2 regions of the Citrobacter sp. GW821-FHT02E08 genome follow, and region 1 is predicted to be linked to the other one. Evidence: predicted binding sites of a transcription regulator. Region 1 holds the regulator's gene; the other holds the start of a gene.

Region 1 (8,003 bases):
AAAGCCGAGCTGACAGCCTGTCTGCAACAGCAAGCCAGCGCCAAATCAGGGCTGGAAGAGTGTGAAATGGCCTGGCTTGAAATACAGGAACAGCTCGAACAGATGCTGGCCGAGTAGCCGTGATTGCCGGATAGCGACGTTGAAGCGTCGCCATCCGGTCTGCTACCTGAAAACCGGGTGAGGTGAATCAGCGTTGCGTCGCCAGCCGCTGGCGGATTTGTTCAAAATGTTCGCGGTTGAACAGTGCCCCATCGAGGAAACGCGTCTTCAGTTCACCCTCCTGCTCCTGAACCCAGCTTTGTTCATCGTGCAGACGTAATTCGCCCTGCTCATCACGCGCAACGCGCAGCAAACCGCGGGCAGAGCGTTTCAGTCCATTATCGGTTTTCGGCGCTTTAAAGATCGTACGGCCGTTGCCGTAGACCTCTCCCCAGGTCGCTTTCATCGCAAAACCAAAGGTGTCGCGCGTGTTGTACTGATAGGTGAAAGAACCGACTCCGAAGACCACATTTGAACTGGCAAACCCTTTCGCCTCCAGCCGCCGCAGGATCTCATTCGCCCGTTCAAGGGTGATGGAGTCGCCATAAATCAACCCGACGTGCGGGTCGAGCACCTTATAACCTTTCTCATTGATTGTGCCGCCGAAAATCTCCCACAGCACTTCCACCGATCCTTTCTCTTGTGGGCTGCGGTCAGCGCGATCATTCTCGTCCATTCCGGTGCCGCAAAGGATCTCCACCGGATCACCGCTGTCGGGGCGAAAGACCACCCGCCCTTCCCGCGCCAGAATGGTATTTTTGAGTTCACGGGTATACTCCGTCAGCACCTGCCAGTAGTCCCAGGTATCAGACACTATCGACACAAAACCCTGCGGGTAAAGATCGACAATCAACCGACGGAACGTTTCAATCTCATGTTCACGCTCGCCCATGCACATCACACTGTGTTCGGTCGCCGGAATACTGGCGCCGATAAAATACGCGTCGCCGTCGGTGTAGTAATCACGGGCATACAACAGCGACGGAATGCTATCCGTGCCTTTAAAACTCAACAGATGTCCACTGCCCGCCTGCATGGTGTCCTGAAGACCGGCCATGCCGCGAAACGAAAAATCATGGCATTGAAAGTCGAGGTGCGTCAGGTCGCTACAGGTTTTCTGTGCCCAACTCTCACAAATTTTGCGGTAATGGTGAGCAATGGTGGCGTTCGTTGAGGCTTTCCAGAGTTCCGCCGACAGTACGGTTTCCAGGTAATTCACCAACCAGAAAAACTCGGGTTTGGTGTTGATAATGGTGAGAACCGGTACCGCCATTGGCACTTTAGTGCCTTCATCCAGCGCCTTAATATGCAACGGCAAGTAGCCCAACTGATGCAGCGCGCGAATATGATCGACCGCGACGGCATCGCGACCGAGATAACTGTCCATCACCTGCTTATATTCGTTGACCACCTCGTCTTCCGGACGGACAAAGAAGGCCTCGTTAAACAGATCGACCAGGAACCACTGTAAAAAGCCCTGCAGACCAAAGAACACCAACTTGCCGTCCGGCAGCGGCGACTGAAAATAGCGATCGCTGCGCGGTGTGAAGTTGGAATACACCCGGGTGGTTCCCTGCGGATACTGCACGCGGTGGGAGACTTTATAGCCGTCGATAGCCAGAATTGGATTCATTTTCATTATGTTGTCTCCCTCAGCGGTAAATCGCGTCAATGTCGATAAGTTCAAACTGCGGATGCGCCAGCGTCGGTGCAGCCAACGAGGTGGTCGTGTAGAGGGCATCAATGCCATTGGCAAACAGGTGTTCCACACCTTTCGAGAAGATGCCATGCGTCACGTACAGACTGACACTGCGCGCTCCGGCATCACGTAATACCTGCGCCGAACCAATGAAGGTGCCGCCTGCGTCGCACAGGTCGTCGACAATCAGCACATCCCGGTCCTTCACGTCCCCCGCCACCAGCGAAAAGCCGGTCAGATTGCCGCTCGCCACATCGCGTTTTTTACTCAGGATGGCGTACTCCGCTGCCCCTGCGACTCTGGCCACAGCATCGATTTTCTTCAGTGACCCGGCGTCCGGCGCCACCAGCATCAGCGCATGTTGTTGAAACTGACGGCGCAGAGTCGCGCTTTGCATCAGGCAGGCTTCCTGTGGCACAGCGATCATGTTATCTATCGCCGCCGCTGCAGCGTCGCTATGCGGGTCGAGCACTTTCACCTTGTCGAACTTCAGCGTGTTGAGCTGACGGGCAAAGACTTTCAGTGCAAAGCTGTCACCGGTAACCATATGGCGGTCCTGACGCGCCCACGGCAGCCAGGGAAGTTCAAGATGACTCACCAACACATCCGTCTGATGACGTACCGCCTCAACCAGTTGCGCCAGCAGCATGAAATCGTTCATATCACGCATCGCCGCTGCGCGAATGCGCATCAGACGAGCGGAGGGCGGTAACGTCTCCGTCACCTTCAGCCAGACAGCGCCATCCGGAAAAACACCGCTGGCAATGGCGTAGACCTGCTCATCCAGCGTTAATGTCAATTTTTCGCTCATATCTCATCCCGCCCTTAATTGTGTCCCTTCGACACAATTAATAATGTCCTTAAGACACATATTAAGCAAGCGCAAAATTGATTAATTTTTCGCAGAGAAGTTAATCAGCTGATAAGTAATGGAAAAAAACGCGCCTTGCCGCCTGATGTCGTGCTGGTACACTTGTGAACGTTCCACATCACCGTGAGTGCCTTATGACAACCGAAGCCGACTATCTGAACCAGTACGATGCCAGCCGCTTTCCTTCTCCCCTGGTCACAGTGGATAGCGTGTTGTTCACCCTGCATGAACAAACGCTGTGTGTCCTGCTGGTCGAACGGGCAAAGCAGCCGCAGAAAGGGCGCTGGGGATTGCCTGGCGGTTTTATTGATATGGCACGCGATGATTCCACCCGCGCGACGGCGTTACGTAAGCTGACAGAAAAAACAGGGGTTTCCCCTTCATGGCTGGAGCAACTGGATACCGTCTCCGGACCGGACCGCGACCCGCGTGGCTGGAGCCTGACCGTCTCCTGGTTCGCGCTGATCGCCTGGGCCGATTGTGCGCCGCATATCGCCAGCGTTAGCGACGCCCGCTGGGTGCCGCTCGACAAGCTTGCCGAATATCCTCTGGCGTTCGACCACGAGAAAATCATTACCTCAGCGCTGCATCGCCTACGGCAAAAAACGATGTACTCGTTACTGCCCGTTTATTGTCTGCCGGCGTCGTTTACCCAGGGTCAGTTGCAGGAGGCGACCGAAATCATTCTGGGTCAGGCCATTCAGCGTAAAAGTCTGATTCGCCGTTTTGAGGCGTCGGGCATGTTTGAAGAGACAGGGGAAAGTGCGGCAACAGGCACGCGTAAAGCCCGTCTCTGGCGGCGTAAACCCGGGGTGGACATCCATCTTTTCTCACGTAACCTCCTGACTGACTAAGCGTAAAATCACATATTGGCTAACCTGCCAGCCGTGTGCGCGGTATAGTTATTCTTCCCGATGATTAATTGCTCTGGTGCTATGGTTGAAATCACCCCCACAGAAATGACCCCGACCGACGCTGATTCGTATGAGTTCCGCCCGATGCGCGGCATCAGCAATCGCCATCTACAAACGATGCTCCCACGACTGATCCGCCGTAAAGTGCAGTTCAGCCCACACTGGCAACGCCTGGAATTACCCGACGGCGATTTTGTCGATCTGGCATGGAGTGAAGATCCGCATCAGGCGAAACACAAACCGCGTCTGGTGGTGTTTCATGGTCTTGAAGGTAGTCTGAACAGCCCGTATGCCCACGGACTCATAGAGGCCGCGCAAAAGCGTGGATGGCTGGGTGTCGTGATGCACTTTCGCGGTTGCAGCGGCGAACCCAATCGCCTGAATCGCATTTATCACTCCGGGGAGACGGAAGACGGCACCTGGTTTTTACAGTGGTTACAACGCGAGTTTGGTCGTGTTCCCACCGCTGCGGTTGGCTATTCACTCGGCGGCAATATGCTGGCCTGCCTGCTGGCGAAAGAAGGCCGGGGTATTCCTGTCGATGCGGCAGTGATTGTCTCCGCGCCTTTCGTGCTTGAAGCCTGCAGTTATCACATGGAAAAAGGGTTTTCGCGCGTTTACCAGCGCTATCTGCTCAATCTGCTCAAAGCCAACGCGTCACGCAAGCTGGCGGCCTATCCCGGCACGCTCCCTGTCAATCTGGCGCAGCTAAAAGCGGTACGGCGTATCCGTGATTTTGATGATCTTATTACTGCCAAAATTCACGGTTTTGCTGATGCGATAGACTATTATCGTCAATGTAGCGCCATGCCGTTGCTCAATCAGATCGCCAAACCCACGCTGATTATTCACGCGAAAGACGATCCGTTTATGGACAGTCATGTGATCCCGAACCCCGAGAATCTGCCGCCGCAGGTAGAGTATCAATTAACCGAGCATGGCGGGCATGTCGGCTTTATCGGTGGGACGCTGCGCCGCCCGGAAATGTGGCTCGAATCGCGCATCCCTGACTGGCTCACCACGTATCTGGAAGCATAATCATGATGATCCCCTGGCAGGAGTTGTCCGCTGAAACGCTGGATAACCTGATTGAAAGCTTTGTATTGCGCGAAGGCACCGATTATGGTGAACATGAACGTTCGCTTGCGCAAAAAGTCGCCGACGTCAAACGTCAGCTACAGTGTGGCGAAGCCGTTCTGGTGTGGTCTGAACTCCACGAAACGGTCAATATCATGCCCAAAAAGCAGTTGCACGAGTAATCCCCCGCTGAGGGCCGACTATACTAAAACGAGTGTTTATTCATGGAGTTGTTATGTCTGCCAAACATCCAGTGATTGCGGTAACAGGGTCCAGCGGCGCGGGGACCACCACCACCAGCCTCGCGTTCCGTAAAATTTTTTCACAGTTAAATCTACGCGCCGCCGAGGTGGAAGGCGACAGTTTTCACCGCTATACCCGCCCGGAAATGGACATGGCGATCCGCAAAGCGCGGGACGCCGGGCGGCATATCAGTTATTTCGGCCCCGAAGCCAATGATTTTGGTCTGCTGGAACAAACGTTCAGCGAGTACGGACAAGTGGGCAAAGGCCAGTCGCGGAAATATCTGCATACCTACGATGAAGCAGTACCGTGGAATCAGGTGCCGGGAACCTTCACGCCGTGGCAACCCTTGCCTGAACCGACCGACGTCCTGTTCTATGAAGGGCTGCACGGCGGCGTAGTGACGCCGCACCATAACGTGGCGCGCCATGTGGATTTACTGGTTGGCGTAGTACCGATCGTGAACCTGGAGTGGATACAAAAACTGATCCGCGACACCAGCGAGCGCGGACACTCCCGCGAGGCGGTGATGGATTCGGTGGTTCGCTCAATGGATGATTACATCAACTACATCACCCCGCAGTTCTCCCGTACGCATATTAACTTCCAGCGTGTACCCACGGTAGACACCTCGAATCCCTTTGCGGCAAAAGGCATCCCGTCATTAGACGAGAGCTTTGTCGTTATTCATTTTCGTAATCTGGAAGGGATCGATTTTCCCTGGTTGCTGGCGATGCTTCAGGGTTCATTTATTTCTCATATCAATACATTAGTCGTGCCGGGCGGCAAAATGGGACTGGCGATGGAGTTGATTATGCTGCCGCTGGTTCAGCGACTGATGGAAGGCAAAAAAATCGAATAATGCGCAGCGTTGCCGGATAAGCGTCACGCCCTCCGGCAACCTGAGATCACGCGGCAATCACTTCGTATGAGTGCGTGATATTCACTGCTTTTTCCAGCATCAACGCAACAGAACAATATTTTTCTGCAGAAAGATCAACAGCGCGCGAAACGGCGGCGTCTTTCAGATCATTGCCAGTCACAATGAAATGCAGATTGATATGGGTGAACAGGCGCGGCGCCTCTTCACGACGCTCGGAAGTGAGCTTCACTTCGCAGTTGGTCACATCCTGGCGTCCCTTTTGCAGAATAGACACCACATCAATCGCACTGCAGCCACCCGCGGCCATTAACACCATTTCCATCGGACTCGGCGCTTTATCACCGGAGTTACCATCCATCAAAATTTGGTGGCCGGAAGCAGACTCTCCCAGGAAGGTTAGCCCTTCGACCCATTTCACACGCGCTTGCATATTTCGTAACTCCAATGTTTCAATTTTCCTGACAGATTACGCGGACATAACAAATCTCGCAATGGAAGGCGACCTGCATCATGCTGAAGCGAGACACCAGGAGACACACGGCGAAAGCTATGCTAAAACAGTCAGGATGCTACAGTAATACATTGACGTACTGCATGTATGCAGAGGACATCACATTACAGGCTGCAGTACATTTTTAGCAGCCCCCTTCCCTGGCAGCGGGAAGCATATTTTGGCAACCCCAGAGACAGCGTCGTTTTCTGGCTCTGGAGACAGCTTATAACAGAGGATAACCGCGCATGGTGCTTGGCAAACCGCAAACAGACCCGACTCTCGAATGGTTCTTGTCTCATTGCCACATTCATAAGTACCCGTCGAAGAGCACGCTGATTCACCAGGGTGAAAAAGCAGAAACGTTGTACTACATCGTTAAAGGCTCAGTGGCAGTGCTGATTAAAGACGAAGAAGGGAAAGAGATGATCCTTTCTTATCTGAATCAGGGCGATTTCATTGGCGAATTGGGCCTGTTTGAAGAAGGCCAGGAACGCAGTGCATGGGTACGTGCAAAAACGGCCTGTGAAGTCGCTGAAATCTCCTACAAAAAATTTCGCCAACTGATCCAGGTGAACCCGGATATTCTGATGCGCCTGTCTTCCCAGATGGCTCGTCGCCTGCAAGTTACGTCCGAAAAAGTCGGCAACCTTGCCTTCCTCGACGTAACTGGTCGTATCGCTCAGACTCTGCTGAACCTGGCGAAACAACCCGATGCGATGACTCACCCGGACGGCATGCAAATCAAAATCACCCGTCAGGAGATCGGTCAGATCGTTGGCTGTTCTCGCGAAACCGTTGGTCGTATTCTGAAAATGCTGGAAGATCAGAACCTGATCTCCGCGCACGGTAAGACCATCGTCGTCTACGGCACTCGTTAACCCCGTCGAAATGGCGTATTACCCTGTAATGCGCCATTTTTGTTGGCACCGATGTGGCGAAGACTGATTTATCACCCTGAAATCAACTACGCACTGCGGCAAACGCTGGTGCTGTGTTTGCCTGTGGCGATCGGCCTTATCATTGGCCAGTTGCATCTGGGATTGCTCTTTTCTCTCGTTCCCGCCTGCTGCAACATTGCCGGGCTTGATACCCCCCACAAACGCTTTTTCAAACGCTTAGTCATTGGCGCATCGCTGTTTGCCGGATGCAGCCTGGCAATGCAACTGCTGCTCGCGCAAGCAATACCGCTGCCGCTGATTCTGACGGGTTTAACGCTGATTCTTGGCGTGACGGCGGAACTCAGCGCCTTGCATGCCCGACTCCTGCCTGCCTCGCTTATCGCCGCTATTTTCACGCTAAGCCTGGCTGGTAACATGCCCGTCTGGGAGCCGTTGCTGATCTATGCCCTGGGCACCCTGTGGTACGGGCTTTTTAACTGGTTTTGGTTCTGGCTCTGGCGTGAACAACCGCTACGCGAGTCACTCAGTTTGTTGTACCGCGAGCTGGCCGACTACTGCGAAGCCAAATACAGTCTGCTCACCCAGCACGCGGATCCTGAAAAAGCGCTGCCACCCTTGTTGGTGCGCCAACAGAAAGCGGTAGATCTCATCACCCAGTGTTACCAGCAAATGCACATGCTGTCGGCGCATCACAACAATGAATATAAACGCCTGCTGCGGGCATTCCAGGAAGCGCTGGACTTACAGGAACACATCTCCGTCAGTCTGCATCAGCCAGAAGAGGTGCAAAAGCTGGTCGAACGCAGCCATGCGGAGCAGGTGATTCGCTGGAACGCGCAAACGGTCGCCACACGCTTACGCATCCTGGCCGATGATATTCTGTAT
Region 2 (8,003 bases), on a different contig from region 1:
AACAGTTCATCCAGTGACGCATATTCAGCGAAAGGAGACGCGACGGTATTAATACGCGGTAGGCTACCGGTATCGGTCAGATAATCGAACAGACGCTGCATATGCGTCATCTCTTCCTGGGCGTGACGGCGCAGGAACGCGGCGGCACCTTCAAAGCTGTTATAGCTGCACCACGCACTCATTTGCTGATAGAGCAGAGACGAATATAACTCGAGGTTCATCTGTTCATTCAGTTTTTCGATCATTTCTGTTTTCAGCATTGTTCTGCTCCACACATGTTAATGATATGTCGATGTGGCGCCACTATAATTTGTTATTTAATTATTTGCAAAAGGTAAAATAATAAAATCAATTATTAAAAATGCGAATGGGAATAAAACGCATTAACGCTCTTGAATTAAAAATAAAGACACGCTGAAATAATAAAAGGCCAGTCACTAATAAATAAACTGACCTCAACGTTTAATAATAGCCAGGTGTCGTAGAGGGGATCGCCACGCCCTGACACTGATACGATAAGGTTATTTTCGTATTCAGACACAGAGAACCCGCATAAACACTACAGGTAGACACAGGCTGGCCAAATCCGACGGCGTTCGCATAGCCCATTTGCTGACATTCACGCGTGGCGGTACCTTTGGCGACATAGTCGTCAGTACGTGCCGTTTGCAGCATCGCCTGATTCCAGGTGAGGCGAACAATCCCACTGGTTGCGTTGGCTTCGCTGACGTTTGCTTGTCGGGTGATGGTGCATCCCGCCAACATTAACAGCGAGAGGGCAAGAAAAAGGCTCTTCATGATATCGCTCTGAAAATTCGGTGATACGCTATCCTACCTGATACACCCTCGGTCCAATGGCTTGAATAGCCTGAGGATCACCCATGTTTAATGGCAACGACCGGGCGAAATGTACAAAAAATGCTCCACAGGCAGATAAAACGTGAGCCTGTTTTTGTTTTTTAAAACCATCTTTCATTAAATTTGAAAATACATTCATCACATAGTAATGTGGCGTCAATTTCACAGACTCACGTCGGGATTTATCGCGACGCATTCAGGAGATACAGTATGAAAATTGCACTGATGATGGAAAACAGCCAGGCAAGCAAAAATGCCATCATTCATAACGAACTCAAGGCCGTTGCGGATGAGAAGGGATTTCCCGTCTTTAACGTGGGCATGAGCGATGAGAATGACCATCATCTGACCTATATTCATCTTGGCATTATGGCCAGTATTCTGCTCAATGCTAAAGCGGTTGATTTTGTCGTGACCGGCTGCGGCACGGGTCAAGGGGCGCTGATGTCTCTGAACATCCATCCGGGCGTGATTTGCGGATACTGTATCGATCCGGCTGATGCGTTTCTGTTTGCCCAGATCAACAACGGCAATGCGCTTTCTCTACCTTTCGCGAAAGGTTTTGGCTGGGGTGCCGAGCTGAACGTTCGCTTCATCTTTGAAAAAGCGTTCACGGGTCGTAATGGCGAAGGCTACCCGCCGGAGCGTAAAGAGCCGCAGGTTCGCAACGCAGGCATTCTGAACCAGGTGAAAGCGGCCGTGGTAAAAGAGAACTATCTGGATACCTTGCGTGCTATCGATCCTGAGCTGGTGAAAACCGCTGTGTCGGGTCCGCGTTTCCAGCAGTGTCTTTTCGAAAATGGTCAGGACAAATCAATCGAAGCATTTGTACGTGAAATTCTGGGGTAAGGTTCTTTGATGGCATAGGGCCGGACAGCGCAACGCTTACCGGCCTGCAAGATGCCGCATGTCAGCCCGGCCAGCGTTGAGCGACCGGGCGACAGTAATGTGTTTTTGTTCGATTCCGCACTTCCTCTATTGCTGACTCTAACTTCTGCGTAGCAAGCACCCTGCCAGACCCCATCTTTTGCTGTCGATGATGGTTCTTATCAAAAAAATCTATAAAAATTTACCAAAACATGCAATGAGATAACATTATGATTTTTATGCTAAAAACATAATAATTGAAAGAATTTGCACATTTTTATGTGTGATCTGCGTCACATAAATATTGATTTTTGTGACGGATGTCATATTATATTGCTCGTAGACAATAAACCTGAACAACAATCAAACGGAGCAATGCTATGAAACTGCGCAAAATTCTGAAAAGCATGTTCGAAAATTATTGCAAAACATTCAAAGATGTACCGCCAGGCGGTATGTTCTGATAAAAAAACCTGCTACGGCAGGTTTTTTTATACCTGTATTTTTGCTGCGTTTACGCTGCTATCGTTTCTGTTCCTGAATAGGTACTATGACGACCTTTCTATAAGGAGCTCACTATGTCCCAAACACTGAACGCCGATCAGGAACTGGTCTCTGACGTTGTTGCCTGCCAACTGGTTCTCAAACAAATTCTGGACGTTCTTGACGTGATCGCCCCCGTCGAAGTTCGCGAGAAAATGGCTACCCAACTGAAAAACATCGATTTTTCAAGCCATCCTGCCGCAGCCGATCCCGTGACGATGCGCGCTATCCAGAAAGCTATCGCCTTGATCGAGCTGAAATTCACGCCGCAGGGCGAAGCTCACTAAATAAATCAATGTATTAGATTTTTGAAGCATGTTTATTACGCCTCCTGCATCAGGGGGCGTAATTGTTTCTGAATCATCGGGGGAGTCGGCAATGCGACGGTTGCCCGGCCTGCGGTAGATGTTCTTGCAGGCCAGACTGGGGGGTATGGCGTTAATCAGACGCTATACCGCCATCAGTGGTGCTGATGGTTGACGACGTTGAGTAAGTGCTTGTCGGTTTGCGCCATGCACAGACCTGCGCGTTTGGCGCTGCAAACTTCATCGAAGATCGTTTGTAATAGCACGCCATCCTGCAGCTGTTCTTTTTTCAGGTCGTGGAGAAAATCAAGCGTGAGGTCGTCATTCAACGCTTTTGCTTCGCGGGTTAAACTCGACAGGGTGCTGGAGCGCTGTTGATAATCGTCGAGGGTTTTCTGAAATAACTCTTCAAGTGACGTTAACTCATCGCCTGGAATATCAATCGCTTTAACGATGGGGTTAGCGCCTGCGCTCTTCATAAAATTAAACATGCGCATCATTTGGGTGATGTTACTTTGCGCCTGAGTGCGAAGAAACATCGCTGTGCCCGTCAAGCTGTTATCCGCACACCACTCGCTCAGGCGAAGGTAAAGATTGGATGCGTAAAACTCAAGATTCATCTGGGCGTTGAGCTTGTGAGCCATTTCTACTGCAGCCATGTCAATATCCTTATTTCCAGAAAAGGGGCTGTGCGTAACCAGCATCAGCGCAGCAGGCTGCTGCCACACTTAACATCTACGCACAAGTGATACTGTTAGCAGAATAAATCCGTTCTGCCGGTCCTTTATGTGATCACGTAGTCATTTCCGTTGATGATCGAAATAAGCATACCGCCTGTATGGATATAAGAAAATCCTTATAATGAAATGTTTAAAGTTTTTTACATATTTTTCTTAAATATCGGTTGTGAACCAGGAATTTTAGAAATTATGTCTCGTCAGTGCAACGTCATGATTTAACGTTGATTAAAGTATCGATAGATGTTTGAAGCATTGTTTTAAATGACGGAGTGAGATAGTTCCAACGGGTATCATATGTTCAATGATAATTATCCATTATGGCTGTTTCGGCAGTTATTAGATAAAGCTGTACTGGCAGGTCTCCCACCAGGGCTGAAGTGTGTGCCAGATCATTTTTAGAAACGTGAAAACGTCAAGCCAATCACTCTATCGTCACTGCTGTTTGATTTTCCCGATCCGCTCTGCGCCGGTCGTTAAAGATGGCAATCTGATTAGCGGCAAAGGGTTAGGCCATATATTTGATTTTGCACTGACGCTCAGCGCCCGTTAACCTGGTGACGACGCTCCGGTTCGTGATCATGCGGACCATATTTACTATCGCGGGTAAATAAAACGTTCCCGAATACACCCGTATTCGGGAACAAGGATTGGCTGGCTGGGGTTATGGACTAATCTGCTATACCTCTTTTTATTTGTCTGACAAATTCCCATTTTCTTATGTCATTTCCCGCTAAATTTATGCACGCAATTACTGTAATTCTGTGATGTGATGCCGCTCTCCTATGGAGAATCAATTTCCCGCTAAAACTTATTCCAGCACTGGCATTAATCGTTGATATAAATGGTAATGCCTTGTTTTTCGTCTGAATTACAAAAACTCGTTCGTTTTTACCCTACATAAAAGAACGCTAAAGCTGGAGTTAACCATGCACAAATTCACTAAAGCGCTGGCGGCTATTGGCCTGGCTGCCGTTATGTCACAATCCGCTATTGCTGAAACCATGAAGCTCGGTTTTCTGGTGAAACAGCCAGAAGAACCCTGGTTCCAGACGGAGTGGAAATTTGCTGATAAAGCCGGAAAAGATTTGGGTTTTGAAGTGATTAAAATTGCCGTCCCCGATGGCGAAAAGACCCTGAATGCCATCGACAGCCTGGCCGCCAGCGGCGCGAAAGGGTTTGTTATTTGTACACCGGATCCGAAACTCGGCTCGGCAATCGCTGCCAAGGCGCGCGGTTACGACATGAAAGTCATCGCGGTGGACGACCAGTTTGTTAACGCCAAAGGCAAGCCGATGGATACCGTTCCTCTGGTCATGATGGCGGCGACTAAAATTGGCGAGCGTCAGGGTGAAGAGCTGTACAAAGAGATGCAGAAACGCGGTTGGGATGTGAAAGAGACTGCGGTAATGGCGATCACGGCGAACGAGCTGGATACCGCGCGTCGCCGTACCGGTGGCTCAATGGACGCGCTGAAAACCGCTGGCTTCCCGGAAAAACAGATCTACCAGGTGCCGACGAAATCCAATGACATCCCTGGTGCATTTGATGCTGCGAACTCCATGCTGGTTCAGCATCCGGAAGTGAAACACTGGCTGATTGTCGGTATGAACGACAACACCGTACTGGGCGGCGTGCGTGCGACGGAAGGCCAGGGCTTTAAAGCTGCCGATGTGATCGGTATCGGTATCAACGGCGTGGACGCGGTCAGTGAACTGTCGAAGGCGCAAGCGACCGGCTTCTTCGGTTCGTTGCTGCCAAGCCCGGACGTACATGGCTATAAATCCAGCGAAATGCTCTACAACTGGGTGACCAAAGGCGCGGAACCACCAAAATTCACTGAAGTGACTGATGTAGTGTTGATTACGCGTGACAACTTCAAAGAAGAACTGGCCAAAAAAGGGTTAGGCGGTAAGTAATCGGCAGTAGAAAACACCCTCTGTCGCTGCGGCGGCAGAGGGTTTGATTAACGACTAACGACCCAGATTCACGGAGACGTTATGCAACAATCTACCCCGTATCTCTCATTTCGCGGCATTGGAAAAACCTTTCCTGGCGTCAAAGCGCTAACGGATATCAGTTTTGACTGTTATGCCGGTCAGGTGCATGCGCTGATGGGTGAAAATGGCGCCGGGAAATCAACACTCTTAAAAATTCTCAGCGGTAATTACGCGCCTACCACGGGTTCTTTAGCGATTCTTGGGCAAGAGGTCACCTTTGCTGACACCACTGCCGCATTGAACGCCGGTGTCGCTATTATTTACCAGGAATTACATCTCGTGCCGGAAATGACCGTCGCGGAGAATATCTATCTAGGTCAATTGCCGCATAAAGGCGGAATTGTAAACCGTTCGCTGCTTAATTATGAGGCTGGGCTGCAGCTAAAACATCTGGGGATGGATATTGATCCTGATACCCCGCTGAAATATCTCTCGATCGGGCAGTGGCAGATGGTGGAGATCGCCAAAGCGCTGGCGCGTAATGCCAAAATTATCGCCTTTGATGAACCGACCAGTTCACTCTCAGCCAGAGAGATTGAGAACTTATTCCGCGTCATTCGTGAACTGCGTAAAGAAGGCCGCATCATTCTCTACGTTTCGCACCGTATGGAAGAAATTTTCGCGTTGAGCGACGCCATTACCGTGTTCAAAGATGGCCGCTATGTCAAAACATTTGCCGACATGCAGCAGGTGAACCACGACGCGTTAGTTCAGGCGATGGTGGGGCGCGATCTCGGCGATATTTACGGTTGGGAATCAAGGCCCTATGGCGCAGAGCGTTTGCGTCTGCATGAGGTGAAAGCACCCGGTGTAAAAACACCGATCAGTTTGTCGGTGCGCAGCGGTGAGATTGTCGGGCTGTTTGGCCTGGTCGGCGCCGGACGCAGTGAGCTGATGAAAGGGTTGTTCGGCGGCACGCGTATCACTGAAGGTCAGGTGTATATCGATGAAAAACCGATTGATATCCGCAAACCAGCCAATGCCATTGCGGCAGGCATGATGCTCTGCCCGGAAGACCGTAAAGCCGAGGGGATCATCCCGGTGCATTCTGTACGCGACAACATCAACATCAGCGCGCGTCGTAAGCATGTCCGGGGCGGGTGCCTTATCAACAACAGTTGGGAAGAGACCAACGCTGACCACCATATTCATTCACTGAACATTAAAACACCGGGGGCGGAGCAACTGATCATGAACCTCTCCGGCGGGAATCAGCAAAAGGCGATTCTGGGTCGCTGGCTGTCGGAAGAGATGAAAGTCATTTTGCTTGATGAACCAACACGCGGCATAGATGTGGGCGCAAAACACGAAATCTATAACGTTATCTACGCCCTGGCGGCGCGGGGCGTTGCTGTGTTGTTTGCCTCCAGTGATTTGCCGGAGGTTTTGGGCGTCGCCGACCGTATTGTGGTGATGAGGGAAGGTGAGATCGCCGGTGAATTGCTTCACGAACAGGCGGATGAACGGCAGGCTTTGAGCCTTGCTATGCCAAAAGTCAGCCAGGCAGTCGCCTGAGTAAGGAGAGTATGATGTCTTCTGTATCTACATCGGGATCTGGCGCGCCTAAGTCGCCGTTTAACCCTGGTCGCATTTGGGATCAGTACGGAATGTTGGTTGTGTTCGCGGTACTGTTCCTGGCCTGCGCTATTTTTGTGCCAAACTTTGCCTCCTTTATTAATATGAAGGGGCTGGGGCTGGCTATCTCCATGTCAGGCATGGTGGCCTGCGGGATGTTGTTCTGTCTGGCATCCGGCGATTTCGACCTCTCTGTCGCCTCCGTCATTGCCTGCGCCGGGGTAACGACCGCTGTGGTCATCAACATGACCGAAAGCCTGTGGATCGGCGTGGCGGCAGGACTGCTGCTCGGCGTGCTGTGTGGTCTGGTGAACGGTTTCGTGATTGCCCGCCTAAAGATCAACGCCCTGATTACCACGCTTGCGACGATGCAGATTGTGCGCGGCCTGGCCTATATCATTTCTGACGGGAAAGCGGTCGGTATTGAAGACGAGCGTTTCTTTACCCTCGGCTATGCTAACTGGTTCGGGCTGCCTGCGCCGATCTGGTTAACGGTCGCTTGTCTGATAATCTTTGGTCTGCTGCTGAACAAAACCACCTTTGGCCGTAATACGCTGGCGATTGGCGGTAATGAAGAGGCGGCGCGCCTGGCCGGGGTTCCGGTTGTTCGCACCAAAATCATCATCTTTGTGCTCTCGGGGTTGGTTTCTGCTGCGGCGGGCATCATTCTGGCATCGCGTATGACCAGCGGCCAGCCGATGACCTCGATTGGTTATGAGCTGATTGTGATTTCTGCCTGTGTACTTGGGGGCGTTTCCCTCAAAGGCGGCATCGGGAAAATCTCATATGTGGTGGCCGGGGTGTTGATTCTGGGGACCGTGGAAAATGCCATGAACCTTCTGAATATTTCTCCTTTCGCGCAGTACGTAGTTCGTGGCTTGATCCTGCTGGCCGCGGTGATCTTCGACCGTTACAAACAAAAAGCGAAACGTACTGTGTAACGTTTTTATCAGCCAACTTTTCAGTATAGTCCCCCCTGATCGTCAGCCCCTAATAAGGCTGGCGATTGTCTTTCAAAATGGCGAGCATTGTCACACTGTCTATACTTACATGCTAATGGGGGCGTTTTTCGCCTCCCAAAAACCATGATAAGGAGGAGAACAGGGTGACAGACTTGT

The links. The regulator CRP, encoded in region 1, controls carbon source genes, mostly activating them, when cyclic AMP is high. The targets are predictions, from matches to a motif close to ATGTGANNNNNNTCACAT.
Positions count from the first base shown of each region.
Region 2: a site for CRP is predicted at 2,007-2,024, ahead of azuC (stress response protein AzuC). Genes of this name have one in related genera too.

Region 1 is NZ_JBWKVL010000003.1:392,632-400,634, reverse strand. It holds gene AC07UY_RS06205 (ABC transporter ATP-binding protein) at 1-117, shown strand, start outside; gene AC07UY_RS06200 (nicotinate phosphoribosyltransferase) at 188-1,678, opposite strand; gene prs (ribose-phosphate diphosphokinase) at 1,692-2,549, opposite strand; gene AC07UY_RS06190 (NUDIX domain-containing protein) at 2,744-3,463, shown strand; partial or broken gene AC07UY_RS06185 (hydrolase) at 3,499-4,561, shown strand; gene AC07UY_RS06180 (YheU family protein) at 4,564-4,782, shown strand; gene AC07UY_RS06175 (phosphoribulokinase) at 4,836-5,705, shown strand; gene AC07UY_RS06170 (OsmC family protein) at 5,752-6,156, opposite strand; gene crp (cAMP-activated global transcriptional regulator CRP) at 6,465-7,097, shown strand; gene AC07UY_RS06160 (YccS/YhfK family putative transporter) at 7,149-8,003, shown strand, end outside.
Region 2 is NZ_JBWKVL010000017.1:9,139-17,141, reverse strand. It holds gene ftnA (non-heme ferritin) at 1-260, opposite strand, end outside; gene AC07UY_RS18535 (YecR-like family lipoprotein) at 463-798, opposite strand; gene AC07UY_RS18530 (RpiB/LacA/LacB family sugar-phosphate isomerase) at 1,069-1,707, shown strand; gene azuC (stress response protein AzuC) at 2,106-2,189, shown strand; gene AC07UY_RS18520 (DUF2766 family protein) at 2,304-2,555, shown strand; gene AC07UY_RS18515 (non-heme ferritin-like protein) at 2,729-3,232, opposite strand; partial or broken gene AC07UY_RS18510 (DJ-1 family protein) at 3,777-3,863, shown strand; gene araF (arabinose ABC transporter substrate-binding protein AraF) at 4,240-5,229, shown strand; gene araG (L-arabinose ABC transporter ATP-binding protein AraG) at 5,311-6,825, shown strand; gene araH (arabinose ABC transporter permease AraH) at 6,840-7,826, shown strand; gene otsB (trehalose-phosphatase) at 7,991-8,003, shown strand, end outside.